Regions from separate parts of the Hylemonella sp. P2_B10 genome, predicted to be linked through region 2. Evidence: predicted binding sites of a transcription regulator. Region 2 holds the regulator's gene; each other region holds the start of a gene.
What was found. Region 2 encodes sigma-54, which starts transcription at its own class of promoters, with help from an activator protein. Its sites were predicted from a motif close to TGGCANGNAANCTGCTTT; they were not measured.
Positions count from the first base shown of each region.

Region 1: AC1DX2_RS20615 (PEP-CTERM sorting domain-containing protein) is a predicted target of sigma-54. The motif match lies at 1,909-1,926, and genes of this name have one in related genera.
Region 3: AC1DX2_RS11875 (urease subunit gamma) is a predicted target of sigma-54. The motif match lies at 1,658-1,675, and genes of this name have one in related genera.
Region 4: AC1DX2_RS04610 (PEP-CTERM sorting domain-containing protein) is a predicted target of sigma-54. The motif match lies at 871-888, and genes of this name have one in related genera.

Region 1 covers NZ_JBFUDE010000004.1:604,944-608,391, reverse strand. The annotation lists gene AC1DX2_RS20625 (hypothetical protein) at 1-477, opposite strand, end outside; gene AC1DX2_RS20620 (low molecular weight protein-tyrosine-phosphatase) at 493-999, opposite strand; gene AC1DX2_RS20615 (PEP-CTERM sorting domain-containing protein) at 1,136-1,798, opposite strand; gene AC1DX2_RS20610 (FAD-binding oxidoreductase) at 2,038-3,448, opposite strand, start outside.
Region 2 covers NZ_JBFUDE010000007.1:166,345-169,792, reverse strand. The annotation lists gene lptA (lipopolysaccharide transport periplasmic protein LptA) at 195-755, shown strand; gene lptB (LPS export ABC transporter ATP-binding protein) at 758-1,549, shown strand; gene AC1DX2_RS25195 (RNA polymerase factor sigma-54) at 1,549-3,141, shown strand; gene AC1DX2_RS25190 (THUMP domain-containing class I SAM-dependent RNA methyltransferase) at 3,163-3,448, shown strand, end outside.
Region 3 covers NZ_JBFUDE010000002.1:877,394-880,841, reverse strand. The annotation lists gene ureC (urease subunit alpha) at 1-273, opposite strand, end outside; gene AC1DX2_RS11885 (urease subunit beta) at 273-620, opposite strand; gene AC1DX2_RS11880 (HupE/UreJ family protein) at 658-1,263, opposite strand; gene AC1DX2_RS11875 (urease subunit gamma) at 1,323-1,625, opposite strand; gene AC1DX2_RS11870 (adenylate/guanylate cyclase domain-containing protein) at 1,765-2,874, shown strand; gene AC1DX2_RS11865 (PEP-CTERM sorting domain-containing protein) at 3,066-3,448, shown strand, end outside.
Region 4 covers NZ_JBFUDE010000001.1:952,192-955,639, forward strand. The annotation lists gene AC1DX2_RS04605 (sensor domain-containing protein) at 1-753, shown strand, start outside; gene AC1DX2_RS04610 (PEP-CTERM sorting domain-containing protein) at 918-1,481, shown strand; gene AC1DX2_RS04615 (DUF3016 domain-containing protein) at 1,531-2,037, opposite strand; gene AC1DX2_RS04620 (DUF6701 domain-containing protein) at 2,157-3,448, opposite strand, start outside.

The DNA.
Region 1 (3,448 bases), on a different contig from region 2:
CGCCAGCACCGCCAACGCCGCCACACCCACAATGTCGGCCAGATTGTTGTCGTCACTTTCGGATTTGTCTGCGGCATTGGTGTCACCACGGTCCATCGCGGCGACTTTCTTGGCCAGCCCGGCGCTGCTACCCTCGTCGCTGGGCAAGTTTGTCATCCCTGCAATGGCGCGGAAATCAGGCTCATGGTTGGCCAGCCAGGCTGCATGCTCCTGCGCATCGGCGCCTGGTGGCGCGTCTTCCGGGGTCATGGTCGCGATGATGGCCAACGCATCTGCCTGCGCCGGACTGACATGCAGGGTGATTTCGCCAGCCGTGGTGCCCGGTAAATTGCCTGGCAGCTCGTCCACGGGAATGGCCATGACCGGGAGCGGCAGGAAAATAACAGCCAGGCAGATGGCCGGGATGACGGCCAAGCCGCAGGCAAGTTTCCGGCGCGCTACGGCGATGGTGCGCTGGATTGTGCTGCGCTTCAGCATGCCCGGTGCTTGCACTCAGGCGGCGCCTTGCGGGGCTTGACGTTGCTGCTGCAGACGTCCGAGCAAGCCACGCACGCCCACTTCGCAAAGATCCAGCACACGCTCAAAGCCTGCTTCATTGCCGTAGTATGGGTCCGGCACGTCTGTTTCTGACAAACCGTCAGCAAAATCCAACAGCTTGTGCAGCTTGCCTGCATGCTCGGTTGGACACAGGCGCTTCAAGGCGCTGAGATTGGCGCTGTCCATGGCCACGATCAGGTCGTAGTGGGCGAAGTCTTTTTCCGTGATTCGCCGTGAACGGGCCTTGCCTACCTTGTAACCGTGGCGTTCCAGGGTGGCCTTGGCGCGCGGATCGGCGGCCTGGCCGATGTGGTGGGCATGTGTGCCGGCCGAATCGAACGACAGTTGCCGCCAGCCCGCATCGCCCCCGGCTGGCAGCGACCGTGCCATGTGCTGGGCGACCATCTGCGCCATAGGCGAGCGGCAGATATTGCCCATGCACACCATCAATACCTTGGTCATGGGGGTGATTTTATGCGGTGGCAGAGGCCCGCCATGGTCTTCATGCGTCCTCGCAATCCCCTTGTGATTTCGGGATCGCCAAAAAAAAGTCCGCCGAAGCGGACTTTTTGTCTGTAAAAAGAACCGACAGTTCTGATTACGCGGATTTGCGACGGCGGATGCCGACCAGACCCAGCAGACCCAGACCGACCAGAGCCAGCGACTCGGGTTCCGGAACTTGGACGCTGTCACCGTTGAAGGTCACCGTGCCGTTGATGGCTTGGTCCGGGAAGCTCAGGAAGGCCGAGAAACCGGTCGTGAAACCGAAGTCAGCGCCATCGAACTTGGTGCCGGTGTTGAAAGCGGCTTGGGCCATGCCACCGGTCGCGTCCAGATAACCTTGACCGGTCAGGCTGCCGGGGGCAGAAGCGCCAAACAGCGACGAGCCACCGAAAGCAGCCAGGTTGTGACCACTCAGGACCAGCCACAGCGAGCCGTCTTGCGTGTTGGCGCTCGTCAGGTTGGTGCCGGCTGCAGTGTCGGGCGAGTAGTCAACGTAGACTTCAATGGTGCCGTTGGTGTAGTTCAGGCCGCCGTTGGGGGCGAAGCCGTAGTACTTGATGGTCAGTTCGCAACCGGGGCAGAAAAAGCCCACGTTCTGGCCGTTCAGCTGGGTGATGTAGCCGTAGCCGGACAGCGAGCCGTCGCCAGCCATGGTTTGGGTCACGTTGGCGCTGGTGCCAGTGAAGTCGCTGGCCGAATTCGGATCCCAGATGACGCCACCGACATTATTCAAAGCCGCGTGAGCGGAGGTGGCCATGGCCGCTGCTACAGCAACCCCGGCAAGCACTTTCTTAAACAACTTCATGATGAACTCCTTGAGGTTTGGAACACTGTAGAAGGACTGGTTTAGCCCCGTACGCAAGACAATAAGCAGAGACCGTGCCAGGTTTGGAGATGGTCTGTAAGCTGTTGATTTTTAACGATTTATTTTCAATGCCGAGAATTTATGGGATGGGGGCGGCAAGGGGCTGTAAATTTGTCCGACAGGCTTGGGTCTCAGCGGTAACGCCCAGGCGCCATGATGTCGTGCGGGTCCAGGTCCTTGCGCAGCCGGTCCTGGAAGGTCTTGGAGTCGCTTTGCAGGCTGACCAGCGTCTTCATGGTGTTCACGCCCACCCGGTAGGGGAACCAGCCCTTGGCTCGGCCGGTCTCGAACAGCTCTTTATAACAAGCGGCGGCGGCGGCTACCGCCTCGGGGCGTTGGCGCTCAAACACCAGCGGCACGGTGCTGTCGAACAGGCGGTCGCTCAGCGTGGTGAAGGTGATCAGCGGCTCGATGCCGTGCCGGGGGGTGATTTCCTTCACCATATTGACATAGGCGCGCACGTCCTTGGGCCGCATCGGCACCAGCGGGGCGTACCAGGTCAGGCCGCAGCCATCCTTGCCGGGGTTTTTCAGGTCGCCCTGCTGCCCGTTGGGGTTGCGCCAATAGGCCAGCGGCAGCGCGGTCTCGTTGGGTCGGCCAGCCACCAATTGCAGGGACTGGGCCAGGGTGCCGGTCATGCTGCCCAGGCGCTGACCCATGGCGCCGGGTATCCACCGGGCCAATTGGGACAGGGTCTGGGCACGGCCTGGCGTCAGGAACATCATGCGGCTGGCCATGCCGGACAGCGTGGCTTTCATTTCCTGTTGCGCGGCATTGACCAGGCGCCGGGTGCCGTACAGCGTGGCGAAGCCGGTCCACGGCTTGATCTGGTACTGGCGCCCCAGCTCGTCCAGCACCTCCTTGGGGATCATGCCGTCCGGCCCCAGCCGGTCGCCGGGGTAGGGGGCGGACATGCTCAACACGCGGTGCTGGTTCATCAAGTTGATGGCGCCCAGCGTGCCGGGCAGCTTGGTGATGATGGCGCGTATGCGCTCCACCGCCGGTTCCAGCAAGTCGTCGCTGTCCAGGCCGAAGAAGCACACCTTCACGCTTTCCGGGCGGCGCGACAGCGCGATGGACATGCGGGTCACGATGCCAAAGCCGCTCTGGGTGAACAGGCCGGTGAAGTACGGGCCTATGCCATATTTAAATAAGCGGGCCAGTTCCTCGCCACCGGCCTCGCTCAGCGCCGAGCGGTACAGCGATCCATCGGGCAGCACGGCCTCAATGTCGGTCACGGCGCCAAAATGGTCCACGTGGGGGGTGACGCCGTAGCCACGTTCCAGCGCATTGCTGAGCAGGCTGCAGGTTGGGCCGGCGCCGGTGACGGGGACCAGGAACGGATGGCCGCCGCGCTCCAGGAAGTCGGCCAGCATGCCCTGGGTCACGCCGGGCTCCAGTGTGACAACCCCCAGATCGGCGTCGAAGTGCAGGATCTTGCGCAACTGGCCGAGATCAACGATCACGCAGCCATCCCGCGCCGGCAGCGAGGTGCCGTAGCCCCAGTTCTGGCCGGTGCTGATGGGATAGACCGGCACCTGA
Region 2 (3,448 bases):
ATGTTTCCCCTTCTGTTGGCAAAAAAATCCCCTATTTGCAGCGGCACGGACCGCAGGAACGCGTCACGCGCTTACAATGTGATGCAAGATTCATGCCGCCTATGACGCCACATCCCATCACCCCTCTGCTCGCCCTGCTGTTGGCAGGATTTTGTTGCACTGCACAAGCAGAAAAAGCCGACCGCAGCAAACCGATGAACATCGAGGCGGACACGGGTGTGGCGGACGATCTGAAGCAGACCACGGTGTTCAACGGCAATGTGGTGCTGAGCAAGGGCACGCTGCTAATACGCGGCGCCCAGCTGACCTACCGCGAGGACGCGCAGGGCTACCAATACGGCACCGTCATCGCCGAGCCGGGCAAGCTGGCCTTCTTCCGGCAAAAGCGCGATGGGGTGGACGAGTTCATCGAGGGCGAGGCCGAGACCATCATTTACGACGGCCGCGCTGACACGGTCAAGTTCGTCACCAAGGCCATCATGCGTCGCCTCAAGGGGGCCCAGTTGAACGACGAGATGACCGGCGCCGTGATCCTGTTGGACAACGTCAAGGACAGTTTCAACATCGACGGCACCACGGTGAAGAACGGCGTCCCGCAGCCCGGTGGCCGCGTGCGTGTGATGATGACGCCCAAGGGCGAAGCCGCCAGCGGGCAGGCGCCCGGTTCGCCAGCCACGCCGGCAGCCCCCACCCTGCCGGCCGCTTCCGGCGTCCGGCTGCGGCCGAGCCCCTCGCTGAGCGGGGACAAGCAGTGACGGTGGCTTCTCCTGTGCCCGCAACGGGCGGCACTGTGGATGCGGGCGCCGCTGGCAGCCGCCTTGAAGCCCGCAACCTGAAGAAGTTTTACGGCAGCCGCGAGGTGGTGAAGGACGTGTCGCTGGCCGTGGGCAAGGGCGAGGTCGTCGGCCTGCTGGGCCCCAACGGTGCCGGCAAGACCACCTCGTTCTACATGATCGTGGGGTTGCTGCGTGCCACCTCGGGCGACATCCGCATCGACGGCCAGTCGGTGGAGCACATGCCCATACACCGGCGTTCGCGCATGGGCCTGAGCTACCTGCCGCAAGAGGCCTCTATCTTCCGCAAGCTCAATGTGGAAGACAACGTGCGCGCGGTGCTGGAGCTGCAGCGCGACGAGGCCGGCGAGCCATTGAAGAAGCCCGAGATCGAGCACCGCTTGACCAGCCTGCTGCAGGAACTGCGGGTGGAGCACCTGCGCGATTCGCCGGCGCTGGCGCTGTCCGGCGGCGAGCGCCGCCGCGTGGAGATCGCCCGTGCGCTGGCCACGCAGCCGCGTTTCATCTTGCTGGACGAGCCGTTTGCCGGCATCGACCCGATCGCCGTCATCGAGATCCAGCGCATCATCAGCTTCCTCAAGGGGCGCGGCATTGGCGTGCTGATCACCGACCACAATGTGCGCGAGACGCTGGGCATCTGCGACCACGCCTACATCATCAGCGACGGCCATGTGCTGGCCCAGGGCACACCCTCCGAGATCGTGGACAACGCCGATGTCAGGCGTGTGTATCTGGGCGAACACTTCAAAATGTGATGAAACCCGGTCTCTCGCTCAAGATATCGCAGCACCTGGCGTTGACGCCACAGCTGCAGCAGTCCATCAGGCTGCTGCAGTTGTCGACGCTGGAGCTGAGCCAGGAAGTCGACCAGATGCTGGACGACAACCCCTTCCTGGAGCTGGCGCATGACGAGGCGCCGGGCAGCGACTTCGGCATCGCCCAGGTCGACACGCCCGTGCGTGAGGACGACCGCGACGCCGAGTTCGCCGCCAGCGGCGCCGCGACAGAGTACACCGACAGTTCCACCTCCACCACGACCAATGACGAAGCGACGCCGCTGACCGCCGACGACGGCCAGGATTGGGAGGGCGACGGCACGCTGGACATGTCGCCCGACGACGGCGAGTGGGGCGGCGACGCCAAGGCCCACGGCAACAACCTGAACGGCGACGAAGACGCCGATGCCGGTGAGCTGGCGCGCAGCCAGGAGTCGCTGCAAACACATTTGCACCGCCAGGCCTTGGCGCTGCGCCTGAGCGAGGCCGACAGTGCCGCGCTGCGCTTCCTGATCGAGTCGCTGAACGACGACGGCTACCTGGAAGACCCGCTGGAAGACCTGGCACGCGGCCTGGCCGGTGGCGACGAGGAACAGGTGGAAAACCTGGTGCACAGCTTCACCATGGCCTTGAGCCTGCTGCACAACCTGGAGCCGGCCGGCGTGGGCGCGCGCAGCCTGGCCGAGTGCCTGAGCCTGCAATTGCACGCCATGCAGCGCAACATTCGCCTGGACGTGCCCACCGCCATGGCGGTGGCGCTGGCCCTGCGCGTCTGCGAGCAACCCATCGACCTGCTGGCGCGCCGCGACGTCAAGCGCCTGGTGCAGCTGTGCGGTTGCAACGACGCCGCCGTGCGCGACGCCATCGCGCTGATCGCCCGCCTGGAGCCCAAGCCGGGCCGCCGCTTCATCGATGTGGAGCGCAACGTGGTGGTGCCCGATGTGTTGGTCACCAAGATCAGCAATGGCGCGCAGGCGCGCTTTCGCGTGCTGCTGAACCCCGACGTGATGCCCAAGCTGCGCGTGCACGACATCTATGCCAATGCCCTGAAGCAGCACAAGGGCGGCGGCCGGGAAGCCTCCAACTACGCCGCCTTGCAGCAGCGCCTGCAGGAGGCGCGCTGGTTCATCAAGAACATCCAGCAGCGCTTCGACACCATCCTGCGCGTCAGCACCGCCATCGTGGAACGGCAGAAGAACTTCTTCACCCATGGCGAACTGGCCATGCGCCCGCTGGTGTTGCGCGAGATCGCGGATGAGTTGGGGCTGCACGAATCCACCATCAGCCGCGTCACCACCGCCAAATACATGGCCACACCGTTCGGCACCTTCGAGCTGAAGTTCTTCTTCGGCTCGGCGCTGGGCACCGAATCGGGTGGCAATGCCTCCAGCACTGCGGTGCGCGCGCTGATCAAGCAATTTGTGGCGGCCGAAAGCCCGAAGAAGCCGCTGAGCGACAGCCAGCTGTCCGACATGCTGAAGGAGCAGGGCATCGAGTGCGCGCGCCGCACCGTGGCCAAGTACCGCGAAAGCCTGCGCATAGCGCCTACCAACTTGCGCAAGGCGCTGTAAGCGCCGCCAAGGGATCTCCCCGTGAACCAGTTGCAATTGTTTCTGCCTTGCGCCGCTGGCGTCGAGGACTACCTGCTGGCCGAGGCCGGCTTCATCACTGGCCTGCCCGCCGAGGCGCTGGACAAGCGGCGCGGCGGTGTGTCGCTGAACGCTTCCTGGCGTGACGCCCTGCTGTTGAATCTGCACAGCCGTCTTACCCAGCGCGTGCTGGTGCAGTTGTCCCACACGCCCTACCGCAACGAGAACGACCTCTACGAGGCCGCCAGCCAGGTGGCCTGGGAGATCTGGTTCACGCCCAAGCAAAGCA
Region 3 (3,448 bases), on a different contig from region 2:
AATGTCGGCCTTGACGATGCCCCAGTGGTCCAATATCAGCGCGTTGGTCATCACCGTGTCCACTGCGCCTTGAAAGCGGGTGCGCTGGCTTTGCGCCATGCCGTCGCGAATGGTCTTGCCGCCGCCGAATTTCACCTCTTCGCCGTAGCCACCGGCGCGCAAGGTGTAGTCAGCCTCCACCTCGATCAGCAGCTCGGTGTCGGCCAGGCGTATGCGGTCGCCCACGGTGGGGCCGAACATTTCGGCGTAGGCGCGCCGTCCAATGTGGGCCATCAGGCTTCTCCTTGCGCGGCGGCTGTGGGTGAGGCGGTGCCGTTCAGCGGCCCCATGGTCAGGCCGCGAAAGCCGTAGACGGCACGCGCACCGGCGTAGTCGCACAGCTCCACCGTGCGCTGCTGGCCGGGCTCGAAGCGCACCGCCGTGCCGGAGGCGATGTTCAGCCGCATGCCTTGCGCTGCGGCGCGGTCAAAGCCCAAAGCGCCATTGGTTTCGGCAAAGTGGTAGTGCGAGCCCACCTGGATGGGCCGGTCGGCGGTATTGCGCACCACCAGGGTGACGGTGCGCCGGCCCGGGTTCAGCGGGTGGTCGGCACCGTCGGTGATCAGTTCGCCGGGGATCATGGGCGGGTTCCTTGTGCGGTGGCTTCTTGTACTTTTTTCAGAACATCTGCGCCAGCAGCGTGCCGCCCAGCAGCGCCACGGCCGCGCCGGCTGCGCGCGGCCACCCCACGCTGCGCCGGCGCATCAGCAGGCCCAGGCCCAGGCCCAGCGCATGCAACGCGCCGGTGGCCAGCAGCATGCCGGCCAGCGCCGGCACCGGGTTGCCGCCGATGGCGAATTCACCACCATGGGCCAGGCCGTGGAACAGCGCGAAGCCGCCCGCCAGCAGCGCGCCGGCCGCAGCCGGCAACTGCTGGCGCGTGGCCACCAGCAAGCCCAGCACAAGCAGCGAGGCGGCAATGGCCGGCTCCACGCCCGGCAGATTCACGCCGGCCAGCGCCGCCAAGGCGCCCAACAGCAGCATGGCCATGAAGGCCAGCGGCGCCAGCCACATCGCCCGGCCGCGCGCCGCCAGCGCGCTCCACAGGCCCACGGCCAGCATGGCGGCCAGGTGGTCTGGCCCGGTCAGCGGGTGCAGCAGGCCATCCAGGAAGCTGAAGCCGTGGTGGCTGCCGGCGTCTGCGCCGGGGTGGGCCAAGGCAGCCGTGCTGGCTGCCAGCACCAGGGCGGCGACGATCAGGGGGGTGGGGCGGATGGGCTTCATGGCGTAGCTTGGCTCCTGGGGTTTGTTATGGATGGGGGGTGATGCGCGTCTGGCCGCATTCACGCAATGGGCTGGTGGACGGTGACCAATTTGGTGCCATCGGGGAAGCTGGCCTCGACCTGGATGTCGGGCAGCATCTCGGGCACACCGTCCATCACGTCGGCACGGGTCAGCACCGTGCGGCCCTCGCTCATCAACTGGGCCACGGTCTTGCCGTCGCGCGCGCCCTCCATCACGGCGGCGCTGATCAGGGCCACCGACTCGGGGTAATTCAGCTTCAGCCCGCGGGCGCGGCGGCGCTCGGCCAGCAGCGCGGCGGTGAAGATCAGCAGCTTGTCTTTTTCGCGGGGGGTGAGTTCCATGGTGGGCGGGGTGTGGCTGTGCCGCCCATTGTGATGCAACTTGCGTGCCCGCTCAATGCGGGGTTGCCGTTGTGCCACTGCCATCCAGGGGTGCGATACTCTCGGCTCCAGCCAATTCTGGTGCCGGGGATAACGGGCAATGAACGACGAGAAAATCCAGGAGCTTGAAAAAATCGCGGTGTTCTCGCAGGTGCCGCACGCGCTGCTGGACCAGATCGCCCGCGACCTGGACGAGATCCAGGTGCCACCCGAGCACCTGCTGATACGCCAGGGCGACCAGCCCGATGCGCTGTACATCCTGAAGAGCGGCAAGCTTCGCGTGCACCTGGGCGACCTGGTGATACGCGAAATGGCCGCACCCACCATCATTGGTGAATTCGCGCTGCTGCTGGGCGAGCCGCGCACCGCCTCCATCACCACCATGGAGGCCTGCAGCCTGTACAAGCTGCCGGCCCAGGTGTTCAAGGACAAGCTGCTGGGCAACCTGGAAATCACGCTGGGCATCCTTAAATCGCTGGCCGGCCGGCTGATCCGGGAAGGCGAGAAAAACCAGCTGCTGATGCAGAACATCCTGCCCTACGAGATTGCCGAAGAGTTGCGCAACAAGGGCGAGGTGCAGGTGAAGACCTACAAGAAGGTCTCGGTGCTGTTCACCGACTTCAAAGGCTTCACCGCGCTGACCGAGACCATGACGCCCGAGCAGCTGATCCAGGAGCTGAACGACTGCTTCACCAACTTCGATGAGATCGTGGCCGGCTTCCGGCTGGAAAAGATCAAGACCATTGGCGACGCCTACATGTGCGCCGGCGGCATCCCGCACGCCAACAGCAGCAACCCGGTGGACGCCGTGCTGGCCGGGTTGGCCATGCAGCGCTTCATCCAGCGCCGGCTGAAGGAAAAGCAGATCACCGGCTCGCAATACTGGAACTGCCGCTTGGGGATCAGCACCGGCGAGGTGATCGCCGGCATCATCGGCAAGCACAAGTTCGCCTATGACATCTGGAGTGACACGGTGAACATCGCCAGCCGCATGGAGAGCAGCGGCGAACCGGGCCGGGTGAACATTTCGGCATCCACCTACGCCGAGGTGAAGGACTTCTTTGCCTGCACATATCGCGGCAAGGTGGAAGCCAAGGGCAAGGGCGAGATCGAGATGTATTTCGTCGACGGCATCAAGCCGGAACTGTCCAGGGACGGACTGGGCATAGAGCCCAATGAGGACTTTGCGGAGCGGCTGCTGAGCCTGTAGGCTGTCCTGCTGCAATCTGTGGGACTGTGTGTCGGTATTCCTTACATATCGGCAGGGGTGTCTGGAAAGTCAGACCGATTGGTCAGGATTTTTCCAATTTAAATCAGTAACTTACATTGTCCGGACGCGTATGGCATCACTTTTGCTTATAGTTGCGCGGACTTACAAATTTGTCAGCTGAAAGGAAAATCATGAACAACCGCATTGTGAAATCTGTGTTGGGCGCGATGGTAGTCATCGCGGGGTTGCTGGGTGCCGTTGGTTCAGCACAAGCCGGGATTGTCACGGGTGATTTTGATCCGCCTTTCACGGCGCCTCTGTCTCCCAACCAGTGGAACGGCAAAGCTACTTTCTTGATTCCCAATAACACGTGCTTCAGTCTTGCTGCGGGCCCTCACGCGGGCGGCGCGTGCGCAGGGACGGTACTTGGGGCGACCGTTTACTTTTACGACGGTTCCAACGTCCTTCAGGAGACCCTGAGCTTCAGTTGGACCTCGGATGCGATCACCTCGGTACTAATTTCGGGTTTAGCTGCGCCTAACGAGGTTGCGGGGGTGACTACGGGATTCAGTGA
Region 4 (3,448 bases), on a different contig from region 2:
CTGCGGCGGGCGCTGGAGCGCGACCAACTGCGGCTGCACTTCCAGCCCCAGGTGTCGCTGAAGACCGGCCGCGTCGTCGGTGCCGAGGCGTTGCTGCGTTGGCAACACCCAGAACTGGGCATGGTGTCGCCGGGCGAATTCATCCCCATCGCGGAAACCACCGGCGTCATCCTGCCGATCGGCGAATGGGTGCTGCGCAACGCGGTGCGCCAGCTGAAAAGCTGGCTGGACGCCGGCATGCCGCCCATCACGGTGGCGGTGAACCTGTCATCGGTGCAGTTTCGCCATGCCGACTTGCCCGAACTGGTGGCGCGCATCCTGGCCGAGGAGCAATTGCCGCCGCACCTGCTGGAGCTGGAGCTGACCGAGGGCGTGGCCATGACCGACCCGATGGGCGCCATTGCGGTGATGAACAAGCTGCATGAGCGCGGCGTGCGCATGTCCATTGACGACTTTGGCACCGGCTACTCGTCGCTCAGCTATTTGAAAAAATTCCAGGTCTACAAGCTGAAAATCGACCAGTCCTTCGTGCGCGACATCACCGACGACCCGGAAGACAAGGCCATCGTCGGCGCCATCATCGGCATGGCCGCCAGCCTGGACATGCAGACCATTGCCGAGGGGGTGGAAACCGAGGGGCAGCTGGAATTCCTGCGCGAGCGGGGTTGCGATGAGGTGCAGGGCTTCTATTTCAGCAGGCCGCTGCCGCCGGATGACTTTTTCGCCTTTTTCAACCAACAACTGCAAAAGTGACCGTTGACACAGCCGCCCCGCGGCCATTATCAGCCTTGGCACAGGGTGTCGGATAATTTAACAGAAGGTTTGCTCAAATTGCCATTTAACCTTTATATATCATAAGGTTAGCTCTCATGGCGCGAAATTTGCTTAGTATCGAGCAAATGCAAGTTGGGCACACCATGAAATCCGTCTTCAAGAAACTCCTTTCCAGTTGCGCCTTGGCTGCTGCGGCTCTGTCCGCACAGGCATCACCCGTCACCTGGACCGTGAACGCCACCTTTGGCGATGGCGCAACCGCCAGCGGCACCTTCACCTGGGACAGCGCTTGGAACTCGTCGACAAGCAGCCTGTCCACGTTCAGCATCACCACAACGGCGGGCGATGGCCTCTTCACCACGCCGTTCACTTACGACAATTCGAACAGCACGCTGTTCCTCAACAAATTCATTGCCGGCAACGAGTTCACCTGGGAAGCCAACGACCTGAGCCGTTTTTTCGACCTGGATTTCACCGGCGCGCTGACCAATGCGGGCGGCCCCATGGGCTTGTCCTTTGCCGGCTCGACCAATGGCGAGTGCATGGCAGGTGACGATCCGCTGTGCGAAGCCGCCCGGTTGATCAGGACTGGCGGCGTGAACGGAGAAGCCAGCGTCGATGTGCCCGAGCCCGGCTCCCTGGCGCTGATCGGCCTGGGCCTGGCTGCTGCAGGCTTGCTGCGGCGCAGGACGGCCAAGCCTGTCTGAGGCCCCGTCACTCACAAAAAAGCCCCGGGACGCGGGGCTTTTTTGTTGCTCAGGACTTGGCGGGTACCCCGCTGACAAAGCGGGCGCGGAACCAGTCGTTCAGCATGTGCTTTTCGTAGCGCAGCGGGTCAGCGCCGTAGATGCCGATATGGCTGACAAAGGCCATGTCAGAAATGGACTCTTCACCGCTCCTGAGCACCTGCCCATTGGACACCAGTGTGTAGCGCAGCCTGGCGTGCGGCCAATCCAGCGGGCTGCGGGCCACCCGTATCCAGCCGCTGACGGTGCGGCGCGAGGGCTGCAACTTGCCCACCAGATCGAGATCGAGCAACTCGATGGACAAGGTTTGATCGGCAGGCAGGTACTTCTGCCCCAGCCGCTGCAGGTAGAGGGTCAGTTCCTGCAAGCTGGCTGTGGGGTAAGGGCCGGGGGCATCCACGGCGTCCTTGAATGTCTCTGGATGATTCAGCGACACCACCACCGTACCCGCGTGGGCCGCGCCGACCGCCCCCACCAGCGACAGCACCAAAGCAAGTTTGTTCAATCGTGCAAGCATGGAAACCTCCTTCCGTCTTGGACCATTCATCCCTGCAGGGACGATAAGACAAGCATAGCGCGCCGTCCGGAAACTGCGCTGTGCATTGACACTTGCTTACAGAGTTTTGCCACCGCTTGTCAGTAATTTTCACGCAGGAAGATCAGCGGGCTCTTGTAGGTGCCGAAGGTCGCGCGCGCGGCCGGGTTGCGGTCAAAGCTGCTGCTGTTGGCTGACGAGGCGGCGCAGGTGTTGGTACTCAGGAAACCGAGCGCGGCCGAGGTGGTGCCCGCCAGGGACGGCGTCTGCGTGGGTGGGCAGATGGTGGTGGTGCCGCTGCTGCCCAGGTTCAGCACCACGTCCACGCTGCCAATCCCGGTCAGCGCGCTGCTGGGCTTGTTCAGCGTCACCGTACCGCGCCCCGCGGTCAACGCGCCGGCCGCAGCCACGGTGACGGCGCTGGCCGAGGCAATGCCGCCCTGGGGATTGACCACAGCCACATTGTTGGTGGCCAGCGCCGTGCAGCTGTCATCGGTGTTGGTGGTGAAGGCGCTGCCGTTGTAATACTGTGCCACCAACTGCATGGGCAGGTTCAACAGGTCCGAGCCGAAGCTGTTGAGCAACTGCAGCCGGCCCCAGCGCAGCTTGGTGGGATTGCTGATGGCAGCCACGGCAGCGACCGGCACCTCACCATCATTGGGCGCGGCGTTGATGACGGCAGACGTCTCACCCGCCAAGGCGGTGGGCCGGCTGAGCTGGTGCTTGGCGGTCACCGTCGCCACGCCGGAGCCTCCGCTGGCGCCATAGGCTGCCCAGGTGCCGCTGGGCGCCGGTGTACCAACAGACGGCGTGGAGCCTGCCGCCGCCGGTGTCAGCGTGGCGGTGAATCCCAACGCGATGTAGCTGGTCAGGTCCAGCTTGGCCAGCGCGCCGGTGTAGTTCTGCGTGGTGGTGTTGGCGCTGTTCTGTGCGGTCACCGTGAACACCGTGGTGATGCCGTTCTGGCCGAAGTAGGTGAAGGGGATGAAGGGAGTGGCAACGGGACAGGCCGGGGTCAGTGAATTGGCGTTGACGGCAAAGTGATCAGGAATGAAGCGGCCGATGTTGGCACTGGCCTGCAGCAATGTATTGACCTTGCCGGCGCCCAGGTAGTCGGTATCGGCCACTTCCGGAATCAGCGCCATGATGCCGACCTCGCTGTAGGCCAGATTGGTGACGGTGGCCACGCCCGCACTGAAGCTGCCACCGGCAACAGTGCCATTGGACACAATGCCCGGTATGCCGTTGCCCGCGGTCGGCAGCACCAGCGAAGGCGTCAGCAACACGCCTTCAGGGCTGGACTCCTTGCCAAAGCTCGGCGTCGCCGCGCCCCCCGAGGTCACCGCAGTGATGGTGGCCGTGAAGGCCTCACCCGCCTTGACGAACACCGGGC